Regions from separate parts of the Collinsella sp. TF09-1AT genome, predicted to be linked through region 1. Evidence: riboswitches for the same ligand, from Rfam matches in the RefSeq annotation. Region 1 holds a riboswitch; the other holds the start of a gene.
The links. A riboswitch is a leader RNA that binds a small molecule or an ion and turns the genes downstream of it on or off. The one in region 1 is predicted to bind thiamine pyrophosphate.

Region 2: it holds a riboswitch for thiamine pyrophosphate, as region 1 does, so the genes downstream of both, thiM (hydroxyethylthiazole kinase) here and thiC (phosphomethylpyrimidine synthase ThiC) in region 1, are expected to answer to the same signal.

Annotation. Positions count from the first base shown of each region.
Region 1 is NZ_QSRC01000004.1:36,918-44,966, reverse strand. It holds gene polA (DNA polymerase I) at 1-328, opposite strand, end outside; gene DXC90_RS04650 (aminopeptidase) at 495-1,892, shown strand; gene DXC90_RS04645 (YaaA family protein) at 1,996-2,805, shown strand; gene DXC90_RS04640 (hypothetical protein) at 2,845-3,366, opposite strand; TPP riboswitch at 3,429-3,545, shown strand; gene thiC (phosphomethylpyrimidine synthase ThiC) at 3,537-4,871, shown strand; gene thiD (bifunctional hydroxymethylpyrimidine kinase/phosphomethylpyrimidine kinase) at 5,052-5,882, shown strand; gene DXC90_RS04625 (pentapeptide repeat-containing protein) at 5,944-6,549, opposite strand; gene DXC90_RS04620 (SGNH/GDSL hydrolase family protein) at 6,635-7,294, opposite strand; gene DXC90_RS04615 (TIGR02452 family protein) at 7,370-8,049, opposite strand, start outside.
Region 2 is NZ_QSRC01000002.1:84,216-92,264, reverse strand. It holds gene DXC90_RS02090 (flavodoxin family protein) at 1-178, opposite strand, end outside; gene DXC90_RS02085 (patatin family protein) at 436-1,305, shown strand; gene DXC90_RS02080 (thiamine phosphate synthase) at 1,406-2,101, opposite strand; gene DXC90_RS02075 (thiamine-binding protein) at 2,098-2,439, opposite strand; gene thiM (hydroxyethylthiazole kinase) at 2,443-3,282, opposite strand; TPP riboswitch at 3,334-3,444, opposite strand; gene DXC90_RS02065 (HAD-IIB family hydrolase) at 3,506-4,414, shown strand; gene DXC90_RS02060 (LysR family transcriptional regulator) at 4,425-5,321, shown strand; gene DXC90_RS02055 (5-methyltetrahydropteroyltriglutamate--homocysteine S-methyltransferase) at 5,478-6,611, shown strand; gene DXC90_RS02050 (uracil-xanthine permease family protein) at 6,734-8,049, shown strand, end outside.

The DNA of each region.
Region 1 (8,049 bases):
CGGACTGCAAAATCGGCACGTTGAGCGCAGCGAGCAGCTCCTTAATCATGGGGAACTGCGCGTGCAGGTCGGGGTCCATGGGCGGGCGCTGCGCCTTATACTGCGGCAGCATCTCCATGCGCACGCGCGGCTTGCCCTTATCAAACGCCACGACCACACCGTCGGGGTTAAAGGCGTCGATCATCTTGAGAAACATGTTCAGAAAGCCAAAGATCGCGTTGGTGGGGCGACCGTCCGGCGCGTTCATGGTGGGCGGCACGGCGTGGAAGGCGCGGTGCATGAGCGAGTTGCCGTCGATAACGGCAAAGGTGCGGCGCTTGTCAGACATATTGAATACCTCGCTTTGGGCTGGGCACGATTTGCTCCCACCAGTTTACACGCTCCCCGCCTCGCGGCCACCGCACATCAAGCTCCCCCGCCACCGCGCGCCCGCGCATGATACGATGGCTCACGGTACATTAACCAGCACGATCGATCCGAAAGGAGCCTGCGTCATGGAGCGTCCCTGCGCATGGAAAAAGTACACGCCACAGCAAATCGAGGAGCTCGAGGAGCTTTGCCGCGGCTATAAGAAGTTTTTGAGTGAGAACAAGACCGAGCGCCTGTGCGTCAAGACCGGCATCAAGATGGCCGAGGAGGCGGGCTACGTCAACCTGGAGACCGTGATCGCCGAGGGCCGCGAGCTCAAGGCAGGCGACAAGGTGTACGCCGCCAACCACGGCAAGGACCTTATGCTCGTCAACCTTGGCACCGCCCCGCTCGAGCAGGGCTTTAACATCCTGGGCGCCCACGTGGACTCGCCGCGCCTGGACCTCAAGCAGAACCCCGCCTTCGAGGCCGGCGACATGGCCTACCTCGACACGCACTACTATGGCGGCGTCAAGAGCTACCACTGGGTCGCTTCCCCGCTCGCGCTTGTGGGCGTCATCTGCAAAAAGGACGGCACCACCGTCGACATCAACATCGGCGACAAGGCAGACGACCCGGTCTTTACCATCTCCGACCTGCTGATCCACCTCTCGAGCGAGCAGATGTCCAAGCCCGCCAAGGACGCCGTCGACGCCGAGATCCTCGACGTGATCGTGGGCGGCCGCCCCGTCAAGTTTGACGAGGACGACAAGGACGCCCCCAAGGAGCCCGTCAAGCAGATGTTCCTGGATATCCTCAAGGAACAGTACGACGTCGAGGAAGAGGACTTCCTCTCCGCCGAGATCGAAGTCGTGCCCGCCGGCCCCGCCCGCGACATGGGCCTCGACCGCTCCATGATCTTGGGCTATGGCCACGATGACCGCGTCTGCGCCTACCCCTCCATGCTCGCCCAGATCAACGTGGCAGACGTCGAGCGCACGAGCATCACGCTCATCGTCGACAAGGAGGAGATCGGCTCCGTGGGCGCCACCGGCATGACGAGCCGCTTCTTCGAGAACACCGTCGCCGAGATCATGACGCTCGCCGGCGAGAGCAGCCCGCTGGCCCTGCGCCGCGCACTCGCCCGCAGCCGCATGCTCTCCTCTGACGTGTCCGCCGGCTTTGACCCGGGCTATGCCGGTAAGTTCGAGACTAAGAATGCAGCTTTTATGGGTCGCGGCCTGTGCTTTAACAAGTACACGGGCAGCCGCGGCAAGGGCGGCTCCAACGATGCCGACGCCGAGTATGTGGCCCTCATCCGCGACATCATGGACGAGGCCGGCGTGGACTTCCAGACCTGCGAGCTCGGCCGCGTCAACGCGGGCGGCGGCGGCACCATCGCCTACATCATGGCCGAGTATGGCATGAACGTCATCGACTCCGGCGTTGCCGTCCTGTCCATGCACGCCCTGTGGGAGGTCGCCAACAAGGCCGATATCTACGAGGCCTATCGCGGCTACAAGGCCTTCATCGAGCGCGCCTAACCAGCCCTTCATCAGTTGCGGTGAAATACGGACTAAACTGGCCCATAAACGGCCCAAACAGACTGTATTCCACCGCAACTTCCTTTTTGGCAGAGGAGAGTCCATGCTGCAGATCATCATTTCGCCCGCCAAGCAGATGCGCGCGGCCCAAGATGCTTTTGAAGTCCTGGGCATTCCACCTTTTGCGCACGAGACGGCTCGCCTCCACTGCGCACTGCTAGATATCGAACGAAATGAAGGCAGCGGCGGCCTGCAAGCGCTATGGAACGTGAGTGACAAACTGCTGGGGCCTTGCCTCAACACCCTGCATGAGTTCGGGCCCATCCTGAAAAACGGCGATCTCGACAATCCCGAACTCGCCCGTCACCTCTCCCCTGCCGTCATGTCCTATCACGGCATTCAATACCAGAGTATGGCGCCCGAGGTGATGGATTCCGCGCAGCTCGCATGGTTGCAAGACCATTTGTGGATCCTCTCGGGCCTTTACGGATGCGTTCGTCCCTTTCATGCCGTCGAACCGTATCGGCTGGAGATGGGCGCGAAGCTCGCCGTTGACGATGCCCGAGACCTCTACGCGTTTTGGAGCGACAAGCTCGCGCGGGCTATCGCCCCGGCGGACTCAAACACCACGATCGTCAACCTCGCCAGCGTAGAGTATGCCAAAGCCGTTCTGCCCCACCTCGCGGGCGACGCCACGGCCGTCACATGCCTCTTTGGCGAGGGTATCCACAACGGGAAGCCCATCCAACGGTCGACCGCCAGCAAAAAGGCGCGCGGCTCCATGGTGCGGTGGATGGCAGAAAACAAGCTCGAGGATGTAAGCGGGCTCACCGCGTTCGACGTTGGTTATCGTCACTTTCCCGAGCTTTCAAATAAAAACACTTTGGTCTTCCTGAACGAACAGGCCTTGTAGGACCACCGCTACTTTGAATGTGCTACCTAGGCACGGCGTCTATTCCGCCAAGCCGTCGGCTTTGGCAATTTCATTTGTCAAGCCGTCCTGATAGGTAATCTTGACGTGCTCCACCTCGGACACTTTGGCGCCCGACGGGGGCTCCAGGCGCCATTCCGCCAGCGCGATATCCATCGTCGTGGGAACGTCTCCTTGATTTTTGAGCTTCACCGTCAGCGTTTTGAGCGCCGCATCAAACGTCACGCGTTCGATTTCTTCACCTGGAATGGATCCACCACTCAGCTGCAACTGCACAAACTCATCGCGCGGGTACCAATAATCGCCCGGAACGGCGAGCGTATTGGCATTACCGCCAGTACTCCTCACCGTCATAATCGGTAGGCTATCATCAGCCTCGAACTCCCATGCAGCGCCGCCGCGACCACCAAACGTCCAGATACAAAAGGCAATCACCAGCACGGCAAGCACCGCAAAACCAATCGCGACAAGGCCATGGTGCGCACGGCTTTCCTCGGCCGATACATCCCATTGCGTCTCTCGATATAGATGCTTGTCTTCCATGTTCGCCTCCCCGCAAGCACGCTCGTTGGCCCAATCGTACCCATTCAGGCTATACTTGAGCCCATGACATAACGGGGGGCTTGCAGGACAAGACGGCAGGCTGAGATTGGGCGCGCCCGCCCTGACCCGCAAACCTGATATGGGTAATGCCAACGAAGGGAGCCGTGCCAATGAGCACACAGACCGAGCCCAAGCTCGTCACGCAAATCGACTTCGCCCGCGCCGGGCAGATCACGCCGCAGATGAAGGAGGTTGCCGAGCGCGAGCATCGCGACCCCGAGTACATCCGCGAGCGCGTGGCCGACGGCCGCATCGCCATCCCCGCCAACATCGTGCATATCAAAAAAGGCATGCGCGCCTTTGGCGTCGGTGAGGGCCTGTCCACCAAGGTCAACGTCAACCTGGGCATCTCGGGCGATAAGGCCGATGCCGCCGAGGAGTGGAAGAAGGTCAAGATCGCCGAGGACTTTGGCGCCGACGCCATCATGGACCTCTCCAACTCGGGCAAGACGCGCCAGTTCCGCCAGCAGCTCATCGACGAGACACCGCTCATGGTGGGCACCGTCCCCATGTACGATGCCATCGGCTACATGGAAAAGCCGCTGGTCAAGCTGACCAAGGACGATCTGCTCGAGGTCGTGCGCGCGCATGCCGAGGACGGCGTGGACTTTATGACCATCCACTGCGGCATCAACAAGTCGGTCATCAAGACCTTTAAGGAGACTGGCCGCCTCATGAACATCGTCAGCCGCGGCGGCTCGCTGCTGTTTGGTTGGATGGAGGTCACCGGTAACGAGAACCCCTTCTACGAGTTCTACGACGAGGTGCTCGAGATCTGCCACGAGTACGACGTGACGATTTCGCTCGGCGACTCCTGCCGCCCGGGCTGCCTCTACGACTCCAACGACGCAACCGAGACCGCCGAGATGATCGAGCTGGGCAAGCTGTGCAAGCGCGCCTGGGCCGCCGGCGTCCAGGTCATGGTCGAGGGTCCGGGTCACATGGCGCTCGACGAGATCGCCGCCAACATGAAGCTGCAGAAGCGCCTGTGCCACAACGCCCCGTTCTATGTGCTGGGGCCGCTGGTGACCGATATCGGCGTGGGCTACGACCACATCACCGCCGCCATTGGTGGCGCCATCTCCGCGAGCTCGGGTGCCGACTTTTTGTGCTACGTGACGCCGGCCGAGCACCTGTGCCTGCCCAACGCTCAGGATGTGCTCGATGGCCTCATGGCCACCAAGATTGCCGCACACGCCGCCGACATCGCCAAGAAGGTACCGCACGCCCGTGACATGGACGACAGGATGGGTCAGGCACGCCGCAAGCTCGACTGGGACGCCATGTGGAAGTGCGCCCTCGACCCGGTCACCGGCAAGAAGCGCTACGAGGAATCCCCCGCCGCCACCGAGGGCACCTGCACCATGTGCGGCAAGATGTGCGCCGTTCGCACTGTCAACAAGGTGTTCGAAGGCACGACGATCGACCTCGGCATGGAGGACTAACTCGTCGCCACGATTGCTTTTGGAAGCACCGCGACGTCGACCGTTGTTGACGTGTGAACATTTTCTTGCATTTGCGTAAAGATTGCACCGCCCGCCCGGGTTCGACATAGAGTCGGCCCGGGCATCTTTATAATGCTAGCTTAAAGACCCATTTGATTCCGACCGAACAAGGGAGCGAACATGGATCGCAGCAAGGTACCTGCCGTCCTGTCCATCGCAGGATCCGATTCCAGCGGTGGCGCCGGCATTCAGGCCGACATCAAGACCATTACGGCGCACCGTCTGTATGCCGAGACGGCCATAACCGCCATCACGGCGCAAAACACCCTGGGCATCACCGCCGTGCAGAATATCTCGCCAGATATCGTCGCCGCGCAGATCGACGCCGTCTTTGACGACATCCGCCCGAGCGCCGTCAAGATCGGCATGGTTTCTTCTGTCGAGATTATCGAAGTCATCGCCGACCGCTTGAGCGCCTGGAACGCAACGAACGTGGTCGTGGACCCCGTCATGGTAGCCACCTCGGGCGCTCGACTCATTGCCGAGGACGCGGCCGAGGCGCTCACGCGTCGCCTGTTCCCGTTGGCGACCGTCATCACACCCAATATCCCCGAGGCCATGGCACTGCTCGACTACGAGGTCGATTCCGAGCGCACGCAGCAAAATGCCGCCATGCTCCTCACCCGCCGCTTTGGATGCGCGTCTTTGGTTAAAGGCGGACATCTTGTCAACGAGGCCAACGACGTGCTGGCGGAGCCCGCGCCGCTCGATGACGAGGGCAACCACCTGGGCGATCCGCTCACCACATGGTTCCGTCACAAGCGCATCGAGACCGGCAACACGCATGGCACCGGCTGCACGCTCTCGTCCGCTATCGCCTGCGCGCTGGCCCAGGGCATGGATCTTGCCGACGCCGTCAACGCCGGCAAGGCCTACCTAACGGGCGCCCTCGCCGCCGGCTTTGACATGGGCAAAGGTTCCGGCCCCGTCAACCACATGTGGAATTACTAGCCCTGCAGCAAAACCACCACAAAGGGGACAGGCACCTTTGTGGTGGTTTTTCTTTTACCACTTAATCGTCTGCGAGTTGGATGCCGAGCAAGCCCGAAAGCGCGAGCGCCTGTTCGGCATTGACTGTCAGGCCTCGCAACTCACGGTAGTCGCCCGAAACAACGGGAGCCTCAAACGTGCAGCGCGATACATCAACACCACATAGCGGTGTCTTGAACACATCAACTCGCGTCAGGTCGCAGCTATCCAGGCGCAGCTGCCCCAACTTGGCCCCCTGGAGCGCCGCCTCGGTCAGGCGCACATCGCACGCCGTGATGGGGCCAATGCGTCCCTCCGAAAGGTTCGCGTAGCTCAGGTCGCATGATGCAAACGAAACGTTCGACAGGCGCGCCTTGACCAAGTTGAGCCCCGGCGCCGAGCAATCAACAAAGTCGCATCGGTTGAGCCAGCAGCCTTCCATATTGCAGCGGATAAAGCGACAACCGCGAAATACGACGTCACGAAACGTCGAACCACTCCAGTCGACGCCATCGAATACGCAGGAGCGGAACACGATGCCGTCAAAGGTCGCACCGTTCGCCACGTCATAGGCGAGCTCCAGCTCCTCAAAAGCGGTATTTAAGACAAGCTCATCCCCCTCGGCAAACAGGTCAATGAGCTCATCCATGCCCATATGGCAGCCAAGCCGCTCGTTTACCCGGGCAAAACCACCACAAAAGTGCCTGTCCCCTTTGTGGTGGTTTGGGGCTGCGCTACTCACCGAGCATCTCTTGGAGCTTGGCTGCCACGGCATGTCCCAAGCTCTCGTGGCTTTCGGGCATCATATGCAGATAGTCGATATCGCCCGGCTCGGCAAAGTCGGCGGCATTCAAAAAGTCGCAGCCAAGCTGCTCGGCTACGTGCGCGTAGTACTCGGCAAAATGCTCCGAGGCCTCGACGGAATGCTCGTCAAAATCGGTCATATACACATCGGCGATTTGCGGCTTGATCTTGATGGGAGCCATCAGCAGAATGCGCGGACAAGGCGCAGCGTCGGTCCACGAAAACGCGCGGACGGCGCGAATCAGCGCCATGGCGCCACGGGCTATATCGGAAGCCGTCACGTTAAAGACCGTCTTGCAGTCGTTGGTGCCCAGCATGATCACAATGGCGTCCAGCGGCTTATGGGCCTCGAGCAGCATCGGAAGCGCGCGAATGCCGTTGAGGTTAGTGTCCAGGTGGCACATATCGTCGCGCACCGTCGTGCGGCCGTTGAGCCCCTCCTCGATCACATGCCAGCCCTCGCCCAGGTCACGCTGTGCCACGCCGCACCAGCGCACATCCTGCGCATAGCGCACCGCGGTGCCGTCGCGCATACCAGCCGGATCGTAACCATAGGTGTTGCTGTCGCCAAAGCATAGAACGTTTTTCATCGTAAGCTCCCCACTCAATAAAAAGCCGACGGGAGCGGCCCACGTCGGCTCGGCATGTCGCATCACGCGCACAGTTTACAAGTATTTGCGCCAGTCGTCGTCATCCTCATCGTCCTCGGCAGCGGCCCGAGCCTGCTCGGCGGCACGGGCGGCCGCAGCGCGGGCGGCAACCTGGGCATAGGACTCCTCGTTGCGCTCGGGGAAGTTTGCCAACACGTGCTCGAACTTGGCGAAGTCCTCGTCCCAGCGCGTAGAGGGCACAGCAAAGAAGACCTGCTTGACCTTGAAGTCGCCCGATGCGAGCTCCTTGCGGAAGAGCTCAGCCACGGCCTCGGCGTCAAAGCCGTTGTTGTCGCAGCCCCATGCGCCCAGCACGAGCTTCTCGCGACCCAACTTGTCGCAGATGGCGAGTACAAAGCGGATGCGGTCGCGCAGGGCATCCAGCAGAGCATCGTCGCTCACGCGATACTCCTGGCGGGCGCGCTTAACGTTGGGCGCGGCGGCAACGATCACGTCGGCATACGCATGCACATGGTTGCGGTCAAAACGCACCGCGGGCACCACCAGCGCGCGGTTGCGGTACAGCTCACAGTTGATGTTGCGGCGACGGTTCTCGCCGTACCACTTACGCTGCTTATCGAGGACATTGTACAGATACGAATCGGCACAGAGCGCGGCCTCCTGGCCCAGATAGCCCTGGATGTAACCTCCGCCCGGATTGGTAAACGAGGCAAAGGCAAGCACGGCCATATCGC
Region 2 (8,049 bases), on a different contig from region 1:
AATGGCAATCGAGCTTGCCGCACTGGCCGCAACCGATGCAATCGCGAATAGGCTTGGCGCCCAGCTGAAACATCTCGGCCTCGATGCCCTCGGCGTTGAGCTGCTCGGCGACCTCGGCGAGTGCGCGGGCCGTGTTGCCGTTTGCCTTGGGGCTGCCATTGACCAAAAGAACCTTCATCACAAACTCCCTCTGCTGTCGGTGACTTCTGCGGAGGATTATCGCACGTTGTGTGCGACGGCGTTGGCACGGTGCAGGCGATGTTTATTTCGCAACGTTCTTAAGGGCGTTCATGCCCAAGGCCATCTAGGGGCATTGCGGTGCGGCATGGGGATACATCGGGAAACGTTCGATAAATGCTTATAAACACGTTTTTGACGGCATACGTTGACAGATATACTTGTTTAGTTCAAAAGCATGAGAACGGAGATGGTTGCATGGCACAGCCGGAGACATCACGCACGGTGGGGCTGGCGCTTGAAGGCGGCGGCTACCGCGGTATGTATACGGCGGGCGTGCTCGACGTATGGATGGAGCATGGCTTAACCTGCGACCATATGGTGGGCGTCTCGGCGGGCGCGGCGTTTGGCTACAACTTTAAATCGCGCCAGATTGGCCGCGCCATTCGCTACAACAAGGCCTATTGTGCCGACAAGCGCTATGCGAGCGTGACGAGCTGGCTACGAACCGGCGATATGTTCAATGCCGAGTTTGCCTATCACGAGGTGCCTATCGAGCGCGATCCTATCGATCTTGAGGCATATCGCGCCTGCCCCATGCGGTTTACGTGCGTATGCACCGATCTTAAGACGGGGCAGGCCGTCTACCATGACCTGCCCTATGGCGACGAGCGCGATATCGAGTGGATCCGGGCGTCGTCGGCGATTCCCGTGGCGACGCGTCCTGTTGCCATCGAGGGTCGTAAGTACTTGGATGGCGGTGTTGCCGATTCCATCCCCAGCGCTTGGCTGTTTGCGCAGGGCTATGACCGCAACGTGGTGGTGCTGACACAGCCGGCGGGCTTTGTGAAGCAGCCCAATAGCGTGATGCCTATTCTGCGTCGCGTGTATCGTCACTATCCGGAGTTTGTTGCGGCGCTTGAGCATCGACATGAGGTCTACAACGCCACGCTCGATGACCTGGCGCGTCGCGAAGCCGCTGGCGAGATCTTTGTGGTGCGGCCGAGCGAATCGGTGAAGGTGCCGTCGCTGTGCCGCGAGCCCGATGAGCTCGAGCGCATCTATCAGATCGGCCGTCGCGATGCGGAGGCGACGCTGCCGGCGCTGGAAGCGTATCTGGCGGGGTAGGGGCCACGGCGGAAAGCGCATCCCAGAATGGACGTCCAAACTGGGATGCGCTTTCCACTATTGAAGATATGGGGCTGCGGAGCAGCTGCTTGGCATGGGCCTATGCCTGCTGCCAGGTATCGACGAGCTCCTTGGCTGCGGCGTAGGGGTCGTCGGCACTGCAAACGGCGCTCACCACAAAGAAGCCATCGACGCCGGTGGTCTTGAGCTGCGGAAGATCGGCCGTTTTGACGCCGCCGCCCACCACGATGGGCACGGGGCTTGCCGCATGGAGGGCAGCCAGGTCCTCAAAGCTCTTGGTGATGATGGAGCCGTCGGCCGCACGTCCGCAGTCGCGCTTGGTTTCGGTCTCATGGAGCGGGCCGATGCCCAGGTAATCGACCAGGCTCATGTCGGCGGTCTTGACGTACTCGAGCATCTCCTCGCAGCGGGCCGAAAGGCCCACGATGGCATCTGGGCCCAAAAGTTTGCGGCAGACCTCGACGGGGATGTCGCTCTGGCCAACATGCACGCCGTCGACAGCGATGCCCTGTTCGCGTGCGGCGAGTACGCAGTCAAGACGGTCATCGATCAGCAGAGCGACCTGTCCGGTTTTGCCGGCCTGAGCGATGGCCTGCGCGGCATCGCCCGTCAGTGCGATAATCTCGCGGGCACTTGCCACCTTGGAGCGCACCTGGATGCAGGTAAAGCCGGCATCGAGCGCCTGGGTCACCACATCGCTCACGGGGCGTCCGAGGGTGTTTTCGGGGCCGAGTACCAGGTAGGCCGAGATATCAAGGTCGTCGCGGATGCTCATCGTGCTTCCTCCTGCTTTTTGATCTGCGCTTCCATGCGCTCGAGTTTGCCGGTCATGGTGTCGGTAAATCCGGGTCGAATATCGGCTTTGAGCACGACTTCGGTGCGGATGCCCTTGCTCGCCAACACAAAGGTTGCGTCGCGCACGACCTGCATGACCTCGTCCCAGTCGCCCTCGATTTCGGTGAACATCGAGGTGGTGCGGTTGGGAAGGCCGCTCTCGCGAATGACGCGTACGACCTCGGCGACTTCGGCAGATAGCTCGTCGCCGGTGCTGCACGGGGCGATGGCCACAGCGACGAGTGTGTTCATGCCGGCATTGGTTGCGGGCTTGGTCATGGCTTATGCCTCCTCGAGCTCGAGTTGGTTATCGGCAATGTCCTGGGCGGTTGCGCGGTAGAGCTCGTCGATAAAGGCGACTTTAAAGCTTGCCGGGGCATCGGCAACGGCGGCGGCACGCGTGCCGGCAACGTTGTAGACGGCGGTGCCGCAGATGGCCGCCGTAAACGGGTCGGTGGCGCAGGCGTACACGGCCAGCACGCCGCCCTGCGAACAGCCGCAGCCGGTGATCTTGGACATGAGTGGGCTGCCGCCGTGGGACTTGGCAACGGTCGTGCCGTCGGTAATCAGGTCGACTTCGCCCGAGACCACTACGGCGCCGCCGGTGTAGCGGGCGAGCGCCACGGCGGCATCACGGGCGGCGTCTACCGTGTCGGTGGTATCGACGCCACGCACGCGGCTCAGATCGGCCGCTTCGCCCTCAAGGCCCCACAGTCCGGCGAGCGCGATAATCTCGGAGGCATTGCCGCGCACGATGGCGGGCTTGCACTGCTTGAGTTCGTTTACCAGTTGGGTGCGCAGGCTGCCGATGCCCAGGCCCACCGGATCGAGCACCCAGGGCTTGCCGGCGTCGTGTGCCGCCTTGGCCGCGCGGGGAATCGTCTGCTCGTAGATGGGGAAGAGCGTGCCCATGTTCAGATAGATGGCGCCGCCGCCGGCAACGAGTGCCTCGCCCTCGTCGGGCAGATAGACCATGGCGGCCGAACCGCCCACGGCGAGCTGCGCGTTGGCGACAAAGTCAATCGTTACCGTGTTGGTGATGGAGCCGGCCATGGGATTGGTGGCACGAATCTCCTCCACAGCCTTGACCACGTTTTGCTTAAGCTGTTCCGAATCGATCACTGCACATGCCTCCTTGGCATAGAAAAGGGGCGCTGTGCATAGACAGCGCCCCTAAAAAGGCGGCATGCTCCCTACGCCAGCATTAACTGACAGGTTCAAAGGATTGGGCCCCATGCCCTCTCAGCCTTGTGGTTTGCACCGCCGGCACTCCCGCATCGAATCTGTTGTTCCCTATACTAGCGCATCGGTACAATGGTTAGGATGAAAGCGACTGGGGGACCTTATGATCAAACTCGTGCTGACCGATATGGACGATACGCTGATTCCGGCCGGGCATGACGGCGCCAGCGACTATGCCATCGAGGGCATTCATGCCATGCAGGCGGCGGGTCTGCACTTTGGTCCGGTTTCGGGTCGCCAACCGTCCGCGATGGGCTGGATGTTTAAAAATCATTCCGAGTGTTTTTCGACCGGCGCATTCTGCAACGGCCAGGTCATGTTTGTCGATGGCGAAGTGGTCGCCTCGCGTGCGACCGATAACGATGCGCTTATGCGCTTGGCCGCCTATCTGGAAGAAGAAACCGACGATACCTATCTGAAGGTATACAGCTTGGGTGATGGCTTTTGGGATAACGATGCCTATTGCGTGACACGTGATGCCGAGCGTGTGCGCCGCGCTATGGAATCGGGCGGCAATGCGTGGCTCAAGGGCGAAGAGGCCCCGTGCCGCCCTGTCGTCGATGATGCGCCGGTGTTCAAGGCGAATATCTGGAGCGCCCGTTCGCGTGAGGAGCTCGCGGAGCTACGCGAGCGCGTTGCCGCCGAGGTGCCGGAGCTCTCGCTTGTGTTTCCCAACAACCGTGTGCGCCTGTTCGACATCCTTCCGGCTGGTTGGGACAAGGGCTGCGCTGCGCTGGAGCTGGCGCGCGCTTTGGGCCTAACGCCCGACGAGGTGGCCGTATTTGGCGATTCCGATAACGACCTGCCCATGATCGATGCCGTTCCCAACTCCGTTGCGGTCGCCAATGCCAACGAGGCCGTCACGGCTGCCGCACGCTGGCATATCGGCGCTGCGGCAGATGATGCGGTTGCCGCAGCGCTGCATCAGATTGCCGCCTGCGCCGCGACGGGTGAGATGCCGTCATTTATGCGTCAGATGAACGCGGCAGACTTCGGCATCGCGAACGTCTAGGGAGAAAGCCATGAAGCTTCAGCAGCTCAGGTACGTTGTAAAGGTTGCCGAATGTGGCAGCATCACCGAGGCCTCGCGTCGCCTCTATGTGTCGCAGCCTTCGATTACCGCGTCGATTCGCGATCTCGAAAACGAGATGGGCGTGCATATCTTTGAGCGCACCAACAAGGGCGTCATTGTGTCCGAGGAGGGCGAGACCTTCTTGGGCTATGCGCGCCAGGTGCTCGATCAGGCTGATCTGCTCGAGGACAAATTCAAAGGGGCATCCGAGCAGGTGCCGCATTTTAGCGTGAGCTGCCAGCACTACTCCTTTGCGGTCAACGCGTTTGTCGATGTGATCCGCGAGTTCGATGCCGCGCGCTACGACTTTACCCTGCGCGAGGAGCAGACCCACGAGATTATCGAGGATGTCGCGCACATGAAAAGCGAGTTGGGCATCCTGTACTTATCCGATCACAACCGCGAGGTTATTGAGCGTATGCTCGCTGCCAATGAGCTTATGTTTGAGGGACTCTTTTGTGCCGCGCCGCACGTTTTTGTATGCGCCGACCATCCGCTGGCGACCCGCTCCAGCGTGACGCTCGAGGACTTGGAAGATTATCCGTTCCTGTCCTACGAGCAGGGCAGCTACAACTCGTTTTACTATTCCGAGGAGCTGACCTCGACGTTTGAGCGTCGCAAGAATATCCGCGTGCGCGACCGCGCGACGTTGTTCAACCTGGTCATGGGCCTCAACGGCTACACGGTGTGTTCGGGCGTGATTAGCCACGAGCTCAACGGCCCCGGCATTATCTCGATTCCGCTCGACGTGGACGAGTACATGGAGATTGGCATCATCACGCGCAAGAACACGACGCTCACGCGCTACGGTCGGGCCTATATCGACGCGATTCGTCAGCATATCTAGGCTGCTGTGTTCCCCACGGTTCAAGTCCCTTTATGGCAGTCCAGAGTGACATAGGAAGCATCTATATCAAACTGTTATAAACGTATATTTTACGATGGCCATATGAACGCTCATACTCTGTCCCGGTAAAGCAACCAATGCAAAAGGGAGATATCTATGAGCACTTCGATTCAACCGAACGCACCGTTTCGCGCCGATATCGTCGGCAGCTTTCTTCGTCCGCAGGCCGTAAAGGACGCTCGTGCTGCCTATACGGCAGGCACGCTTGATGCCGAGGGACTTAAGGCCGTCGAGGACGATGCCATCCGCGATTTGGTGGCAAAGCAAAAGGCCGCCGGCCTGCAGGTCATCACCGATGGCGAGTTTCGCCGCAGCTACTGGCACCTCGATTTTATGTGGGGGCTGAACGGCGTCGAGCGTCGCACCTCGCGTACAGGCTATATGTTCTACGATGAGGAGACTACCGCCGACACCGCCGTGGTAACCGGTCCCATTAGCGGCGAGAATCATCCGTTCGTCGAGCACTTCAAATTTGTCAAGGCGCTCGAGGGGGAGGGTCAGGTCGCGCGACAGACCATTCCGGCGCCGATTCAGACGTTCTCCGAAGTCACGCTCGACCGCTGCGATGGCCAGCAGGAGAGCCTGCGCGCCGTCTACAAGACCGACGAAGATCTCGCCGATGCCATCGCCGCAGCATACCGCACCGTTATTGCCGACCTGTATGCCGCAGGCTGCCGCAACATTCAATTTGATGACTGCACCTGGGGCATCTATTGCGATGCCGACTTTGTGTCCAAGACCGGTATGAGCCCGGTTGACCTGCAAAAGGTGAGCGAGCTGGGCGTGGCGCTCAACAACGCCGCCATCGAGGGCAAGCCCGATGACCTTGTCATTAACACGCACGTGTGCCGCGGCAACTATCACTCCACCTATGCTTTTGAGGGCGGCTACGACCCCATCGCGCCGTACCTGTTCGCACACGAGAACGTCGATGCGTTCTATCTTGAGTTCGATACGCCGCGTGCCGGTGGCTTTGAGCCGCTCAAGTACGTTGCCCCCGGCAAGAAGGTCGTGTTGGGCCTGGTGACCACCAAGGCGGCAGAGCTCGAGAACGAAGACGCCATCGTCGAGCGCATCCGCGAGGCGACAAAGTACGTGCCGCTCGAGAACCTGTATCTGTCTCCGCAGTGTGGCTTTGCCAGCTGCGAGATTGGCAACAAGCTGACCGAGGACGAGCAGTGGGCAAAGATTGCGCTGGTCAAGCGTATTGTGGAGCGTGTCTGGAAATAACGATGCCGTTCGCAGGCAGCGGCGCGTGCGAGGCGCTGCGTATCGCGTACAATGGTTCGGATCGTATCGTTCGGGCAGTTTATCCGATATGCCCGATCGCCCTTCAATTCGAAAGGACATCAATGTCCCAGTCCTCGACGCCCGCCGTCAGCGATGCCATCTACGACGCATCGTCGCTCGGCCGCCCGCGCATGTTCCTGCTCGGTCTGCAGCACCTGTTTGCCATGTTTGGCGCCACGGTGCTGGTACCCGTGCTCACCGGTCTCTCGGTGTCGGCAACGCTTTTGTTTGCCGGCTTGGGCACGCTGCTGTTCCACTTCCTATCGCGCGGTAAGGTGCCGGCATTTTTGGGCTCATCGTTTGCCTTTATTGCCGGTTATGCCGCAATTGCGCCCAACGGCGAGGCCGAGCTTTTGCCCTACGCCTGCCTGGGCGTTGCCTGCGCCGGTCTGCTCTATCCGGTGCTGGCAGCGCTGTTCCGCGCCTTTGGCGCCAAGCGCGTTATGCGCTTCTTTCCGCCGGTGGTGACCGGCCCCATCGTCATTTCCATCGGCCTGATCTTGGCAAGCTCTGCTATCGCCAACTGCCAGACCAATTGGCTTGTTGCCGTTGTCGCTGTGGCCGTCATTGTCATCTGCAATATTTGGGGCCGCGGCATGGTCAAGATCGTGCCGATCCTGCTGGGCGTCGTGGTGAGCTATGCCGTCGCGGCTGCGTTGGGTGAGGTCGATTTTTCGGGCGTTGCCGCCGCTCCGTGGGTCGGTCTGCCCATCGTGTGGGACAACACTGTGTTTGCGCTCTTTGGCCCGCAGTTCGATAGCGGTCTTGCCACGACGGCCATCATCACCATTATGCCGCTGGCCTTTGCGACCATGATCGAGCATATCGGTGACATCTCGGCTATCGGCTCCACTTGCGAGCGTAACTACATCGCCGATCCTGGTCTGCATCGCACGCTGCTCGGTGACGGCTTTGCCACGATTCTGGCTTCGCTCTTTGGCGCTCCGGCCAACACCACCTATGGTGAGAACACCGGCGTGCTCGCTCTGACGCGCGTGTTCGACCCGCGCGTGATCCGCATTGCCGCGTGTTGTGCCATCGTGCTTTCGTTCTGCCCCAAGTTCGCCGCGGTCATCGCAGCCATGCCGGCATGCGTTATCGGCGGCGTGTCGCTCGTGCTCTACGGCATGATCAGCGCTGTGGGCGTCCGTAACCTCATCGAGAACCAGGTCGATTTCCAGAACAACCGCAACGTGCTGGTGGCCGCTCTGGTGCTTGTGCTTTCGCTCGGTATTGCGTACAACACCGCCGGCGCCATCGTGCTGGAGCTGGGCGGCGTGACGATTTCGCTTTCCGGTCTCGCCGTGGGCTCGCTGGTGGGTATCGTGCTCAATGCGATTCTGCCCGGCAATGATTTTGAGTTCGATACTTCTGAGCT